Regions from separate parts of the Hydrogenophaga taeniospiralis genome, predicted to be linked through region 2. Evidence: predicted binding sites of a transcription regulator. Region 2 holds the regulator's gene; the other holds the start of a gene.
The links. Region 2 encodes sigma-54, which starts transcription at its own class of promoters, with help from an activator protein. Its sites were predicted from a motif close to TGGCANGNAANCTGCTTT; they were not measured.
Positions count from the first base shown of each region.

Region 1: the regulator sigma-54 is predicted to act here: its motif matches at 3,474-3,491, upstream of glnK (P-II family nitrogen regulator).

Region 1 is NZ_JAHBAG010000001.1:933,712-941,441, reverse strand. Features, by position in the region: gene glcE (glycolate oxidase subunit GlcE) at 1-883, opposite strand, end outside; gene KIH07_RS04570 (hypothetical protein) at 964-1,218, opposite strand; gene amt (ammonium transporter) at 1,380-2,954, opposite strand; gene glnK (P-II family nitrogen regulator) at 2,985-3,323, opposite strand; gene KIH07_RS04555 (YifB family Mg chelatase-like AAA ATPase) at 3,707-5,266, shown strand; gene KIH07_RS25525 (double zinc ribbon domain-containing protein) at 5,255-5,665, opposite strand; gene KIH07_RS04545 (DUF2164 domain-containing protein) at 5,848-6,123, shown strand; gene KIH07_RS04540 (chalcone isomerase family protein) at 6,214-6,783, shown strand; gene KIH07_RS04535 (D-hexose-6-phosphate mutarotase) at 6,839-7,730, shown strand, end outside.
Region 2 is NZ_JAHBAG010000001.1:1,451,565-1,459,294, forward strand. Features, by position in the region: gene KIH07_RS07095 (HTH-type transcriptional regulator ArgP) at 1-669, shown strand, start outside; gene argS (arginine--tRNA ligase) at 681-2,354, shown strand; gene KIH07_RS07105 (SPOR domain-containing protein) at 2,369-3,064, shown strand; gene KIH07_RS07110 (thiol:disulfide interchange protein DsbA/DsbL) at 3,154-3,789, shown strand; gene lptA (lipopolysaccharide transport periplasmic protein LptA) at 3,929-4,573, shown strand; gene lptB (LPS export ABC transporter ATP-binding protein) at 4,606-5,355, shown strand; gene rpoN (RNA polymerase factor sigma-54) at 5,463-7,127, shown strand; gene KIH07_RS07130 (THUMP domain-containing class I SAM-dependent RNA methyltransferase) at 7,140-7,730, shown strand, end outside.

The DNA of each region.
Region 1 (7,730 bases), 520 kb from region 2:
GCGCAAGGACCGGCGCGGTCTGCGGCACCGAGAGTCGCCACAGGCAGAGGTCCGCCGATGGCGCCGTGAAAAACGGCAGGGTCTGGTCGCGGCAGGCGGCCCAGTCGGGTCCGGCCTGGGCGTTGTCCATGCGCTGCCCGCCGGCTTCGCGCGCCAGGCGCTCGCAGGCGGCTTCCACCGCCGCCACCGCGCCGCGCAGGCGCAGGAACAGCAGTTCGGGCGCATCGCTGGCTGTTGTGTCACGGACCCAGCAGCTGGCATTCAAGGGGAGAGGCTGGCCGCCCCAGCGGTGCAGCTGTTCGAGCGCGTCGTGCTGGCCCATGGAAAACACGAGCGTGGCCTCGGCCGGCGCCACCGGCAGCACCTTGAGGCTGATGTCGGTGATGACGCCGAGCGTGCCCATGGCGCCGGCCATCACGCGACTGACGTCGTAGCCGGCCACGTTTTTCATGACCTGGCCGCCAAAGGTGAGCCACTCGCCGCGGCCGTTGATGAACTGGAGGCCGAGCAGGAAGTCGCGCACACCGCCGGCCGTGGCGCGGGCCGGACCGGCCAGGCCCGCCGCCACCACGCCGCCGATGGTGGACGCGGCGCCGAAGCGTGGTGGATCGAAGGGCAGGCACTGGCCTTGTTCGGCCAGCGCGGCTTCCAGCTCGGCCAGCGGCGTGCCGGCGCGCACGGTGACGACGAGCTCGCTCGGCTCGTGGCTGACGATGCCGCGCCAGCCGGTGGTGGACAGGGTCTCACCCTCGGTAGGCTGGCCGTAAAAGGCCTTGGTGTCGCCGCCGGTGATGCGCAGGGGCCGGTGGGCGGCGGCCGCGGCCAGCACCTGCTGGATCAGGTCGCGCGGGGAGTCGTTGGGGCTGGAGGTCATGGCTGCCATGGTAGCGGCCGCCCTCCGCACGGCCGTTGAATTTTTTGCACGCCTCGCTGCAAATGCGCCGCACCGCGGCAAGCGGGTACCTACCGCGTATACCCGAGGCACGCGCCCGCGTTGGGCCGGCCCTTGCACTCACGCCGCAGGCGCTTTTCCCGCGCGGCGGGGGTTTCGCTGGAGGGCGCGTTGATGAAGGTGACCTTGGTGGGCACTTTTTTGCCCCCGGTGTCCGATGGGGTGGCGCTGGCGGCGAAGGCCGTCGAACCGGGTAGGGCCAAGGCCCCGAGCAGTGCGGCGGCGACGAGCGGGCGCGCCATGGCGCGCGGGAATGCCTGGGACATGGTTTCCTCCTGAATGTTGTGATGGATGTCCGGCGGCGATCATACGCAGCGTCCATAAAAAAACCCCGCGTGCCGTGCGGCATCGCGGGGTGAACATCCAAAGGAAACTCAGAAAATGGGGGGTGCGCTGTTGTCAGCAGCACCCCGGGGAGCGCTCAGGCTCAGCGGTTGTACGCGGTCTCGCCGTGGGAAGAAATGTCCAGACCTTCGCGTTCCTGCTCTTCGGTCACACGCAGGCCCACGGTCAGGTCGACGATCTTGAAGGCGATGACGGAGACCACACCCGACCACACGATGGTGATCAGCACGGCCTTGGCCTGGATCCAGACCTGGCCGGCGATGGTGTAGGCATCGGGGGCGATCATGGCCACCGTGGTCCAGTCGGCCACGGCGCTCGGGCCACCCAGGTTGGGGGAGTTGAACACGCCGGTCAGCAGGGCGCCGATGATGCCGCCCACGCCGTGCACGCCGAACACGTCGAGCGAGTCGTCCGCGCCCAGCATCTTCTTCAGACCGGTCACGCCCCACAGGCAGGCGAAGCCGGCGATGAAACCGATGATCAACGCGCCGCCCACGCCGACGTTGCCGGCCGCGGGGGTGATGGCCACCAGGCCAGCGACAGCACCGGAAGCGGCACCCAGCATGGACGCCTTGCCTTTGGCCAGCGCTTCACCGATGCACCAGGCGAGCACGGCAGCGGCCGTGGCGATGAAGGTGTTGATGAAGGCCAGGGCAGCGTAGCCGTTGGCTTCCAGGGCGGAGCCGGCGTTGAAACCGAACCAGCCCACCCACAGCAGCGAGGCACCGACCATGGTCAGCGTCAGGCTGTGAGGCGCCATGGCTTCCTTGCCGTAACCGATGCGCTTGCCGACCATGTAGGCACCGACCAGACCAGCGACGGCGGCGTTGATGTGCACCACGGTACCGCCGGCGAAGTCCAGCGCGCCCATTTGCCAGATGTAGCCGGCCTTGGCCGTCATGTCGCCGGCCACCTCAGCGCTGGAGTAGGCGTCGGGGCCCATCCAGAACCAGACCATGTGGGCGATCGGGGCGTAGCTGAAGGTGAACCAGATGGCGGTGAACAACAGCACGGCGCTGAATTTGATGCGCTCGGCGAAAGCGCCGACGATCAGGGCACAGGTGATGCCGGCGAAGGTGGCCTGGAAAGCGGCGAACACGATCTCGGGGATCACGACGCCCTTGCTGAAGGTGGCCGCGTTGCCGAAGGTGCCGGCCACGTTGTCCCAGACACCGCTGAGGAGCAGCCGGTCAAAGCCGCCGATGAATGCGTTGCCTTCGGTGAACGCCAGGCTGTAGCCGTACACGACCCACAGCACCACGATCATCGAGAAGGTCACCATGACTTGCATCAGCACCGACAGCATGTTCTTGCTGCGCACCAGGCCGCCGTAGAACAGGGCCAGGCCCGGCACGGTCATGAGAATGACCAGCAGGGTGGCGACCATCATCCAGGCGGTGTCGCCCTTGTTGGGCACCGGGGCCGGTGCGGCTTCCGCAGGGGCGGCTTCGGCAGGCGCCGCCACGGCAGCGGCCGGAGCTTCGGGTGCGGCGGCCGGTGCAGCGGCAGCGTCGGCAGCCGGTGCGGCCGGAGCCGCTGCTGCGTCGGCGGCGGGCGCCGCGGCAGCGGCCGGTGCTTCGGTGGTTTGCGCCAGGGCGTTAAGTCCGCCGAATGCCAGGCCCGCGCCCAGCAACAGGGTTGCAAGTAGTTTTTTCATGTGCGTGATCTTTCTTGTGCTGCTCGTTGATCAGAGCGCTTCCTTGCCGGTCTCGCCGGTGCGGATGCGAACCACCTGTTCGAGGGAGGTGACGAAAATCTTGCCGTCGCCGATCTTGCCGGTGCGGGCGGCGCCTTCGATGGCCTCGATCACGCGGTCCACCAGGTCGTCGGAGACGGCGGCTTCGATCTTGACCTTGGGCAGGAAATCGACCACGTATTCCGCGCCGCGGTACAGCTCGGTGTGGCCCTTCTGGCGGCCGAAGCCCTTGACTTCGGTGACGGTGATGCCTTGCACGCCCATGCCGGAGAGCGCTTCGCGCACTTCGTCCAGCTTGAACGGCTTGATGATGGCTGAAACCATTTTCATGCTGTGATTCCTCTACTAGTACAGGGTGCTCAGACCGGGTGGCCGACACCGGGGGTGACACGGGCAATGCCGGCCGGGAGGGCTGACACCACTTTGGATGCGGACTGTTTCGTGGGAACTCCACGCCTTTGATTCAATCGCTTACAGCCCCAAGCACGGAACGTGCCAAGCGCGAGCCCACCCGGGCCGGCGGGCTGTCGCGAAAACACCGCGTCCGACGGGCTCGGCGCGGCGGTGCGGCGGCGCCTGTGCCATGATGAAAGCGCGTGTTTGCGCGCGAACTGTCACTCGAACAGCGCAAGCACCAAGGTTGTGCATCGCCATCAGCGGGTTTTCCCTGATGAACAGGGCATGAAGTGCACCGAAACAGGGAGGAAATCGCAATGAGTCTGTCATTGGTGCACAGCCGTGCACTGCTGGGCCTGGAAGCCCACCCGGTCTGTGTGGAAGTCCACCTGGCCAATGGCCTGCCCAGCTTCACGCTGGTGGGCCTGGCCGATACCGAGGTGAAGGAAGCGCGCGAGCGGGTGCGCTCGGCCATCGCCAACGCGGGGCTGGAATTCCCCTCGACCAAGCGCATCACCGTCAACCTCGCGCCGGCCGACCTGCCCAAGGACTCGGGCCGTTTTGACCTGCCGATCGCGCTGGGCATCCTGGCCGCCAGCGGCCAGATCAGCGCCACGCGCCTGGCCGGCTGGGAATTCGCCGGCGAGCTCTCGCTGGGCGGCGAATTGCGCCCGGTACGTGGCGCGCTGGCCATGAGCCTGGCGCTCCATGGTGGTGCACAAACCGCCGATGTCCCACCGGCCCGCCTGGTGCTGCCGCCCGACAGCGCCGTAGAGGCCGCGCTGGTGCCGCAGGCCCAGGTCTACCGGGCGCGCCACCTGCTGGACGTGGTGCGCCAGTTCCTGCCCGAGGGCGCCGCCACCGGAGAACCAGCGCCCGCCGACGACGACGGCTGGGCCCGGCTGCTGCCGACCGAGGTGGGCCAGAGCCCGGGCTACGCCGATCTGGCGGACGTGAAAGGCCAGGCCGCGGCCAAGCGCGCGCTGGAGATCGCCGCCGCCGGGGGCCACAGCGTGCTCATGGTGGGGCCGCCGGGCTCGGGCAAGTCCATGCTGGCGCAGCGTTTTGCCGGTCTGCTGCCGCCCATGAGCACCCGCGAAGCCCTCGAATCGGCCGCCGTGGCCTCGCTGGCCGGGCGCTTCGCACTGGCGCGCTGGGGCCAACGCCCCACCTGTTCGCCCCACCACACGGCCAGCGCGGTGGCGCTGGTGGGCGGCGGTTCACCGCCGCGGCCGGGGGAAATCTCGCTGGCGCACCACGGCGTGTTGTTTCTGGACGAATTGCCGGAGTTTCCCCGCGCCGCGCTGGAAGCCCTGCGCGAGCCGCTGGAGAGCGGCCACATCCGCATCTCGCGGGCCGCCATGCAAAGCGAGTTCCCGGCGCGCTTCCAGCTCGTGGCCGCCATGAACCCCTGCCCCTGCGGCTTTCTGGGCCACCCCACCCGGGCCTGCCGCGACACGCCCGACCAGATCTCGCGCTACCAGGGCAAGCTCAGCGGCCCGCTGCTCGACCGCATCGACCTGCACGTGGAAGTGCCGGCCCTGCCCAGCGACGACCTGCTGCACGGCGCGCTGGGCGAGAGCAGCGAAACGGTGCGCGAACGGGTGCAGACCGCGCGCGACCGCGCCCAGCAGCGCCAGGGCCACACCAACCAGGCGCTGGCGGGCGCGGCGCTGGACGAACACCTGCAGGCCGACGCCACCGCCCTCAAGTTCCTCAACACCGCCGCCGCCCGGCTGGGCTGGAGCGCACGCAGCACCCACCGCGCCCTGCGCGTGGCGCGCACCATCGCCGACCTGGCGGGCAGCGATCTGGTGGGGGTGGGCCACGTGGCCGAAGCGGTGCAGTACCGGCGGGCGCTGCGGTCAGGGGGTTGAGGGCCCCGCGTCCGGCGCCACGACCGCCACCCTCGGCGTTGCCGGCGCGGCTTTCTCGCGGTTCGTGCCGAACCACCAGCCGCCCGCCGCGGCGCTCGCCAGCACGAGGCCCACCAACACGAGCCGGCCGGCGTTCGGCCCCCGGGCCACAGGCGCGGCCTTGCGGCTGGGCGTCGCCAGCGCGGGGAGCAGGGAGGCGCGGCAGGTCCGGCAGGCCGTGGCGGCCAACGGGTTCTTGGACTGGCAGGCCGGGCAGGTCTGCAACAGCCCCGCGGCCTGGGTGGGGGCCTGGGGCTCGTGGCGTGGGGCCGAGGGCTTGGCCCCCAGCGGGGTCCCGCAACCTTGGCAGAACCGCGCTCTGTCCCCGTTTTCAGCCCCACATGCTGCACACACCGCCATGAATCACCTGTCGTTTGAACCGTTCCTGCAGGGTTTCTAGCACCGCCCGGCGCCGCGACCCGCCGCCGGCCCGCAGGCGGGCGTGGCGCCGGGATGGGCGGTTGAAACGCCCGCGGACGGCGCCAAAAAGGAGAACCAAAGCGGGATACTCGGAACCCGCACGCCACCCGGACCCGACCACCATGAGCATCGAACTCTCCAAAGAAGCCCGCCAGCAGGCCACCACCTCCATCGAGCGCTATTTCCGCGAACACATGGACGAGCCCATCGGCAACGTGGCCGCGGGCGGGCTGCTGAACTTCTTTCTGAAGGAGATCGGCCCGAGCATCTACAACCGGGCCGTGGCCGACGCGCAGGAGCGCCTGCTGGGCCGGGTGCAGGAGCTGGACATCGAGGTGCACGAGGACGAGTTCGGCTACTGGAAGGCGGCCAGCCGCCCGCCCCGCGGCCGCGGCTGACGCCCAACGGCGGCGCCTGGGCACCGAGCGGGCGCCCGCACTGCCCATACTTCACCCCCAGAAACCCACCACAACAACGGAGACAAACCGATGAAGCCCTCTTCCCTGCCCCAGCTGATACTGGCCACGGCGCTGCTCGCCGCCACCAGCGTTTCCGGCGCGGCCACCGCCTTTGAAAAAACCACCGTCCTGGCGGGCAGCACGCTGGTGATGAACGGCACCGGCACGCGCTACAAGGCGATCTTCAAGGTGTACGACATGGCGATGTACCTGCCCGCCACCGCGAAGACCTCCGAGGCGGTGCTGGCGCTGCCCGGCCCGAAGAAGCTGAGCTTCGTGGCGCAGCGCAAGGTCTCGGGCACCGACCTGGGCCTGGCCTTCCTGCGCGGCCTGAAGGACAACAACCCGCCCGAGCTGATGCGCAAGCACACGCTCTCGACCACGCGCCTGATCGACATCTTTTCGGGCAAGAGCCATGTGGACGAGGGCCACACCTTTGCCATGGAGTTCGTCCCGGGCAAGGGCACGCAGTTCTTCATCCAGGGTGTGGCCCAGGGCGATGCCATCGACGACGCGGAGTTTTTCCAGATGGTGCTGCGCATCTGGCTGGGCAACGACCCGGTCGACATGCGTCTGAAGGAAGGCCTGCTCGGCAACTGAGCGCCAGCTTCGAGCGGTGGCGCATGCCGGCCGCTTCCGCCCCCCAGGGACTCCCATGACACTCGACCACCTGAACGCCGCCCACGCCATCCCCGATCAACTGGCCTTCATCGCCGGGCCAGGCGGCCTGCCGCTGATCGAGGTCCACAACGCGCACGCCAGCGCGCAGGTGTCCCTGCACGGCGGCCAGGTGCTGCGGTTCCGCCCGCACACGGCCAGCGCCGACCTGCTGTTCGTGAGCGAGCGCGCCAGGTACCAGGTGGGCACGGCGATCCGGGGCGGCGTCCCGGTGTGCTGGCCCTGGTTTGGCCCCGACCCCGAGGGCCTGGGCCGGCCCAACCACGGTTTCGCGCGCACAAGGCTGTGGTCGGTCGCTGGCACCACCGCCCTGCCCGACGGCGCCACGCGCATCGCGCTGGCGCTGACGGACACACCCGACACCCGGGCGATCTGGCCGCACGGTTTTCAGCTGATGCTGGAGATCACCGTCGGCCCGAGCCTGCGGCTGGCACTGCTGACCCGCAACACCGGCGGCCAGCCGTTCACCATCGCCCAGGCGCTGCACAGCTACCTGGCGGTGGGCGAACTGGCGCAGACCACCGTGGCCGGGCTGGACGGCTGCCACTGCATCGACAAGGCGGCCGGCGCCTCGGGCGCGTTGCGGCAGCAGGTCGGCGCGGTCACGTTCACGTCCGAGGTGGACCGCATCTACACCGGCGCCCCCGCCGCGTTGAGCGTACAGGACGGTGCCGGGCAACGCACGCTGCGCATCCGCAGCGAAGGCAGCCGCAGCGCCGTGGTGTGGAACCCCGGGGCCACCCTGGCGGCCGGCATGGCCGATCTGGCGGACGACGAATACCAGCGCTTCGTCTGCGTGGAAACCGCCAACGTGGCGGACGACGCGGTGACGGTGCCCCCGGGTGGCGAACACCGGCTGGTGGCCGAGA
Region 2 (7,730 bases):
GGCATCCGCGACGGCGCGCGCTGGCAGAGCCTGAGCGTGGCGATCAACGCCGACTCGGTGGCGAGCTGGTTCCTGCCCGGGGTGGCGGCCATGCTGCAGCGCCACCGCCTGCTGCTCGACATCATGATCGACGACCAGGACCACACGCACGACGCACTCAAGAGCGGCGACGTGATCGGCTGCGTGACCACGCTGGCCGAGCCCATGCGCGGCTGCGTGGCCGAACCGCTGGGCGTGATGCGCTACCGCTGCGTGGCCGCGCCCGAGGTGGTGCAGCGCTGCACCACGCCACAGGGCGAGGTCTCGCCGCACCAGCTGCTGGCCCTGCCGGCCATCATCTTCAACCGCAAGGACGCGCTGCAGGACAGCTTTCTGGAACAGCATTTCGGCCTGCGCCAGCCCAACTACCCGCGCCACTTCGCGCCCGCCGTGGACGCTTTCGAGACCGCCATCGAACTCGGGCTGGGCTGGGGCATGGTGCCCGAGCACCACCTCGCGGGCCGCCCGCGCCTGCAGGAAGTGCTGCCCGGATCGACGGTGGACGTGGCGCTGTATTGGCAGCACTGGGCGCGCGAACCGCTCAGCGCGCAGCGCCTGACCGAGGCGGTCAAGGCGGCGGCGCGGACCAGCCTGTCGCCGCTGGCGGCGGCGCCTCCGCCCGCCCCGTAAAATCCCGCCCCATGCTCTCTGTCAAACACGAACTGCTGGGTGGCCTCGCCGCCGAGCTGGAACTGCTCTCTCCTGGTGCGGGCAGCCGCGCCGCCTTCGAATCGCCCAAGGTGGCCGCGCACGGCGACTTCGCCTGCACCGCCGCCATGCAACTGGCCAAACCGCTCAAGCTCAACCCGCGCCAGCTCGCCGACACCCTGCGCACGGCCCTGTTGGCGCAGCCGGTGTACCAGCAGTGGGTGTCCGACATCGACATCGCCGGACCCGGTTTCATCAACATCCGCCTCAAGCCCGCGGCCAAGCAGCAGATCGTGCGCGAGGTGCTGCGGGCCGGCGAGGGCTTCGGGGTGGTTCCGCCCAACGGCCAGCGCCTGATGGTCGAATTCGTCTCGGCCAACCCCACCGGCCCGCTGCACGTGGGCCACGGCCGCCAGGCCGCGCTGGGTGACGCGATCTGCAGCCTGTACCAGACGCAGGGCTGGGACGTGCACCGCGAGTTCTATTACAACGACGCCGGCGTGCAGATCGGCACGCTCGCCAACAGCACCCAGCTGCGCGCCAAGGGCTTCAAGCCGGGCGATCCCGAATGGCCCGAGGCCGCCTACAACGGCGACTACATCCAGGACATCGCCAACGACTACCTGGCGAAGAAGACCGTGCACGCCGACGACCGCGACTTCACCGCCAGCGGCGACGTGAACGCGCTCGACGACATCCGCCTCTTCGCCGTGGCCTACCTGCGCCACGAGCAGGACCTCGACCTGCAGGCCTTCGCCGTCAAGTTCGACCACTACTACCTCGAATCCAGCCTCTACACCAGCGGCAAGGTGGACGCCACGGTGCAGAAACTGCGCGAGGCCGGCAAGACCTACGAGCAGGACGGCGCGCTGTGGCTCAAGTCCACCGAGTACGGGGACGACAAGGACCGCGTCATGCGCAAGGGCGACGGCTCCTACACCTACTTCGTGCCCGACGTGGCCTACCACATCAGCAAGTGGGAGCGGGGCTTCACCAAGGTGATCAACATCCAGGGCACCGACCACCACGGCACCATCGCCCGCGTGCGCGCCGGCCTGCAGGCCGCGAACGTCGGCATTCCACAGGGCTACCCCGACTACGTGCTGCACACCATGGTGCGCGTGGTCAAGGGCGGTGAAGAGGTCAAGATCAGCAAGCGCGCCGGCAGCTACGTGACCCTGCGCGACCTGATCGAATGGACCAGCAAGGACGCGGTGCGCTTCTTCCTGCTCTCCCGCAAGCCCGACACCGAGTACACGTTTGACGTGGACCTGGCGGTGCAGAAGAACAACGACAACCCGGTCTATTACGTGCAGTACGCCCATGCGCGCATCTGCTCGGTGCTGGCGGCCTGGGGTGGCGACGCGGCTTCGCTGAAAGACGTGGACCTCTCGGCGCTGGACAGCCCGGCCGCCCAGGCGCTGATGCTGCTGCTGGCGAAATACCCCGCCATGCTGGCCGACGCCGCGCGCGACTTCGCGCCGCACGATGTCACTTTCTACTTGCGCGAGCTGGCCGCCTGCTACCACAGCTACTACGACGCCGAGCGCATCCTGGTGGACGACGAGGCGGTGAAAAAGGCCCGTCTGGCCCTCGTCGCGGCCACCGCGCAGGTGTTGCACAATGGTTTGAAGGTGCTGGGCGTGAGTGCCCCGCAGAAGATGTGATGACGAAAGCCCGTATGAAAACCCGTTCTCCTTCCGCCCGTTCGCACGTGGGCGGAACCCTCATTGGCTTCGTGATCGGGGTGCTGGTGGGGCTGGCTGGCGCGCTGGCGGTGGCGATCTACGTCACCAAGGTGCCCATGCCCTTCGTGGACCGCGGGGTGTCGCGCAAACCGGCGCAGGATGCGGCGGAAGCCGAGCGCAACAAGGGCTGGAATCCGAACGCGGTGCTGGGCGGCAAACCCGCCCCGGTGCCCGGTACTGGCAACGAAGCCGGGGCCATCGTGGTGCCCCCGGCCGATGGCAAGCCGCTGCCGCCGGCCGCCGCTCCGAAGGCGCCCCCCGCGTCTGCCGCGCAACCGCAGGGCGACCCCATCGAGGATCTGCTGCGTTCGCGCCCGAAGGCCGACAGTGCGCCCGCCGCGCCCACCGCAGAGGCTCCCGCCAGCGGTGCCCCGAACCCGGCCACGGCCGACCCCTTCACGTATTTCGTGCAGGCCGGGGCGTTCAGAAACCCCGACGAGGCCGATGCGCAGCGCGCCAGGCTGGCCATGCTGGGCATGGCCGCCGAGGTCAGTGAGCGCGAGCAGTCCGGGCAGAAGGTGTACCGGGTGCGCGTGGGGCCGTTCGCGCAGAAGGCCATGGCCGACGCCACGCGCGAGCAGCTCGAAGCCAATGGTGTGGCCGCTGCGCTGGTGCGCGTGCAACGTTGAGCGCGCTGAACGCCTGAGCCGAGGCGGTGCCGCGGAACTTTTTTCCGCAGGGCCGGCCCCAACCAAGCCCATACAAGGAGTCCGATTTCATGCAACGCCGAGTTTTTTCCCGCACCCTGTTGAGCGCTGGCGCCTTGAGTGCCGCTGGGGCCCTGCGTCCCGCGCTGGCCCAGCGCATCGGTTTCAAAGAAGGCACCGACTACCAGCGCCTGAGCAAGCCCGCGCCGGTGGTCAGCCCGCCGGGGCAGGTCGAAGTGGTGGAGTTCTTCGCCTACAGCTGCATCCACTGCTTCAACTTTGAACCCGTGTTCAACGACTGGATCGGCAAGAAGCCGGCCCACGTGACAGTGCGGCGCATGCCGGTGGCGTTCAGTCCGGACTTTGTCCCCATGCAGCGCCTGTATTTCACGCTGGAGGCCATGGGGCTGGTGGACAAGCTGCACCGCAAGGTGTTCCAGGCGATGCACGAGGAGCGCCTGCCCCTGACCACGCCTCCGGCGATCGCCGCCTGGATCGAAAAGCAGGGTGTCGACAAGGCCAAGTTCGCGGCCATCTACAACGGCGCGGCGATCCAGCAGTCCAGGGAAGCCACGGCCTTGCAGGAAGCCTATATGGTGGAGGGCACGCCCGCGCTGGGTGTGGCGGGCCGTTTCTACATCGGTGGCCAGGGTCCGCGCACCCTGTTGATCGCGGACAACCTGATCGCCCAGGCGCGCAAGTCCTGAAGAACCGGGCGCCGGCACGACCAAGGCCCGCCCTCTGGCGGGCCTTGTGTTTTCCGGGCCGCGACAAAGTCCGGTGAGGTGCCTGCGGGCGGGGTTTGCGCCGCTACAATGAATGCAAGATTTGTGCCCCTGAAAAGCCATGCCTCAAAACACCTTTGCCCCCAGATTGCTTTCGCGCTTCATCATCGCGGCCCTTGGCCTGACGTTGGTCGCCGCTGCTCACGCAGAGCTGGCCGACAAGGACAAGCCGATGAACATCGAGGCGGATGCGCTGCGCTACGACGACGCCCGACAGAGCAGCGTGTTCACCGGCAACGTGGTCGTCACCAAGGGCACCATCGTGATGCGGGGCACGAAGATGGATGTCCGCCAGGACCCGCAGGGCAACCAGTTCGGCAACCTGTACGGCTCCGCGGCCAAGCCCGGTTTCTTCCGCCAGAAGCGCGAGGCGCTGGAGGAGTGGATCGAGGGTGAAGGCGAACACATCGAATACAACAGCCAGGCCGAGACGGTGGTTTTCACCGGCAGCGCCGTGCTGCGCCGCTACCGCGGGACCCTGATCAACGACGAGAGCCTGGGCAACGAGATCACCTACAACAGCCGCACCGAGGTCTTCACCGTCAAGGGCGGTGTGAGCAACCGCACGGCGGCCAATCCCTCGGGCCGGGTGCGCGCCATGCTCACGCCCATCCCCGACGAAGAGAAGGCGCCCGCGAAGCCCGCAGCGCCGGCCGATCCGGCCAAATTGCGCCCCAGCGAACAGCTCAACGAGAAAAACAAGTGACCGCAGCAGGTTTGGGCAGCGTGCCCGCTCCCATGGCCGTGCGCAGTCAACTGGAGGTGCACGGACTGCAGAAGGCCTACGGCAGCCGCAAGGTGGTCAAGAGCGTTTCACTCACGGTGGACAAGGGTGAGGTGGTGGGTCTGCTGGGCCCCAACGGCGCGGGCAAGACCACCTCGTTCTACATGATCGTGGGGCTGTTGCGCGCCGACGGCGGCGAGATCCTGCTGGACGGGCAGCGCATCGAGGCGCTGCCCATTCACCGGCGGGCCCGGCTGGGCCTGGGCTACCTGCCGCAGGAAGCCTCCATCTTTCGCAAGCTCACGGTGGAGCAGAACGTGCGAGCCGTGCTGGAGTTGCAGCGCGACGAGGACGGCAAACCCCTGTCCGCCACCGAGATCACGCACCGGTTGGACGAGCTGCTCAAGGACCTGCGGGTGGACCATCTGCGCGACTCGCCCGCGCCCTCGCTCTCCGGCGGGGAGCGGCGCCGGGTGGAGATTGCCCGCGCGCTGGCCACCCGGCCGCGCTTCATTCTGCTGGACGAACCGTTTGCCGGTATTGATCCGATCGCCGTGATCGAGATCCAGCACATCATTGGCTTCCTGAAATCGCGTGGCATCGGGGTACTGATCACCGACCACAACGTGCGCGAGACCCTGGGTATCTGCGATCACGCCTACATCATCAGCGACGGACAGGTGCTCGCCAGCGGCACCACGGCCGAGATCGTGGAGAACGCCGAAGTGCGCCGGGTGTACCTCGGCGAGCATTTCAGGATGTGATGCATGGGGCGCTTGTGTGTCTCATGCCCGCCGGCCCGACCCGGCTCCCGCACCGCTGCGCGACCCGCGCGCCGGGTCGCTGTCCCTCCGTTTTGCCGGCCTGACGCATGAAACAAGGCCTGTCGCTGCGCGTCTCCCAGCATCTGGCGCTCACGCCCCAGCTGCAGCAGTCGATCCGTCTGCTGCAGCTGTCCACGCTGGAGATGGCGCAGGAGGTCGAGCAGATGCTCGACGAGAACCCGTTTCTGGAGCGCACCGAGGAGCTCGCCGAACGCGAGGCGTTTGGTCTGGAGCAGATCGACGCGCCGGTGAGCGCGGGCGAGCAGATCGCCGAAGCCACGGTGGCGGCTGCCAGCGACCTGGCCCCGGCCGCCGAATTCGACGGCCCGTTGCCGCCTGCGTCGTCCACCGTGTCGCCGGTCGACGGCGGCGAAGGCGGTGAGGGCGAGGCGCTGGAGAGCCGGCTCGATGGCGCCGCGCCGATGGAAGAGAGCTGGGAAGGCGACGGCACGGTCGAGATGGCGCCCGATGACAGCGAGTGGGGCGGCGACGCGCCGCCGCGCAACAACAACTCGTCGGGCGACGACGACGAAACCGCCAGCGCCGCCGACCTCGCGCGCGTGCCCGTCAGCCTGCAGGACCACCTGCACGACCAGGCCCGCTGCCTGCGCCTGAGCGACGAGGACAGCGCCGCGCTGTATTTCCTGATCGAGTCGCTCAACGACGACGGTTACCTCGAAGAGCGCCTGTCCGAGCTGGCTGGCGCCTGGTTGCGGCTCTCGGCCCCGCCGGGCAAGCCGGTCGATCCGCAGGAGCACCTGGAGGAACTCGAAGCGCTCGAACAGCGCCTGGGCGTGGCGCTGCAGCTGCTGCAACACATGGAGCCTTCGGGTGTGGGCGCGCGCGACCTGGGCGAATGCCTGCGCCTGCAGATCCTGGAGCTGCGCAACAGCCCCGAGGCGCGGGCCGCGCTGGCCATCTGCAGCCAGCCGCTGGAGCTCATGGCCAAGCGCGACATCAAGCGCCTGTGCAACCTGTGTGGCCTGGACGACGCCACCGTGCGCGCCGCCCTGGCCTTGATCGCCCGGCTCGAACCCAAGCCCGGGCGCCGCTTCGTCGATGTCGAGCGCAACGTGGTCGTGCCCGACGTCATCGTCACCCGCGCCGGGCGCGGCTTCAAGGTCCAGCTCAACGCCGAGGTCATGCCGCGCCTGCGCGTGCACGACGTGTACGCCAATGCCATGCGGCAGAACCGGGGCGGACGCGACAACGGCGGCGAAGCCGGCCACGCCGCCATGCAGCAGCGGCTGCAGGAAGCCCGCTGGTTCATCAAGAACATCCAGCAGCGCTTCGACACCATCCTGCGCGTCTCCAGCGCCATCGTCGAGCGCCAGCGCAACTTCTTCATGCACGGCGAACTCGCCATGCGCCCGCTGGTGCTGCGCGAGATCGCCGACGAACTCGGCCTGCACGAGTCCACCATCAGCCGCGTGACCACCGCCAAATACATGGCCACGCCCTTCGGCACCTACGAACTGAAGTATTTCTTCGGCTCCAGCCTGGGCACCGAAACCGGCGGCAACGCATCGAGCACTGCGGTGCGCGCGCTGCTCAAGCAATTCATCGCCTCCGAAGAGCCGGGCAAGCCGCTGTCGGACAACCAGCTCTCCGACCTGCTGCGCGAGCAGGGCATCGAGTGCGCGCGCCGCACCGTGGCCAAGTACCGTGAGGCCTTGCGCATCGCGCCAGCGAACCTGCGCAAAGCGCTCTGAACACCCCCTGCCGTGAACCAACTCCAACTCTTTCTTCCCTGCGCCGCCGGCGTCGAGGACTTCCTCGCCGCCGAGGTGCAGCGCATCACCAACGAGCCGCTGGCTTTCAAGGCGCGTGGCGGCGTGGGGGTGCGGGCATCGTGGCGCGACGCCATGCGCCTGAACCTGCACAGCCGCCTGACGCAGCGCGTGCTGGTGCAGCTCTGGCACGGCGAGTACCGCAACGAGAACGACCTGTACAACGCCGCGGGCGACGTGGCCTGGGAAATCTGGTTCACCCCGGCGCAGACCATCAAGGTCGAGATCACCGCGCAGCACAGCCCGCTGACCTCGCTCAACTTTGCCGCGCTCAAGATCAAGGACGCCATCTGCGACCGCTTCCGTGCCAAGCGCGGCGAGCGCCCCAGCGTGGACACCACCTGGCCCGACGTGCGCATCTACGCCCACCTCACCACCGACAGCGTCACGCTCTACATCGACACCTCGGGTGAGCCGCTGTTCAAGCGCGGCTGGCGCGAAGACAAGGGCGACGCGCCGCTGAAGGAAACCCTGGCCGCCGCCATGATCGCCGCCACCGGCTGGGACGCCTGCGCCGACCAGCCG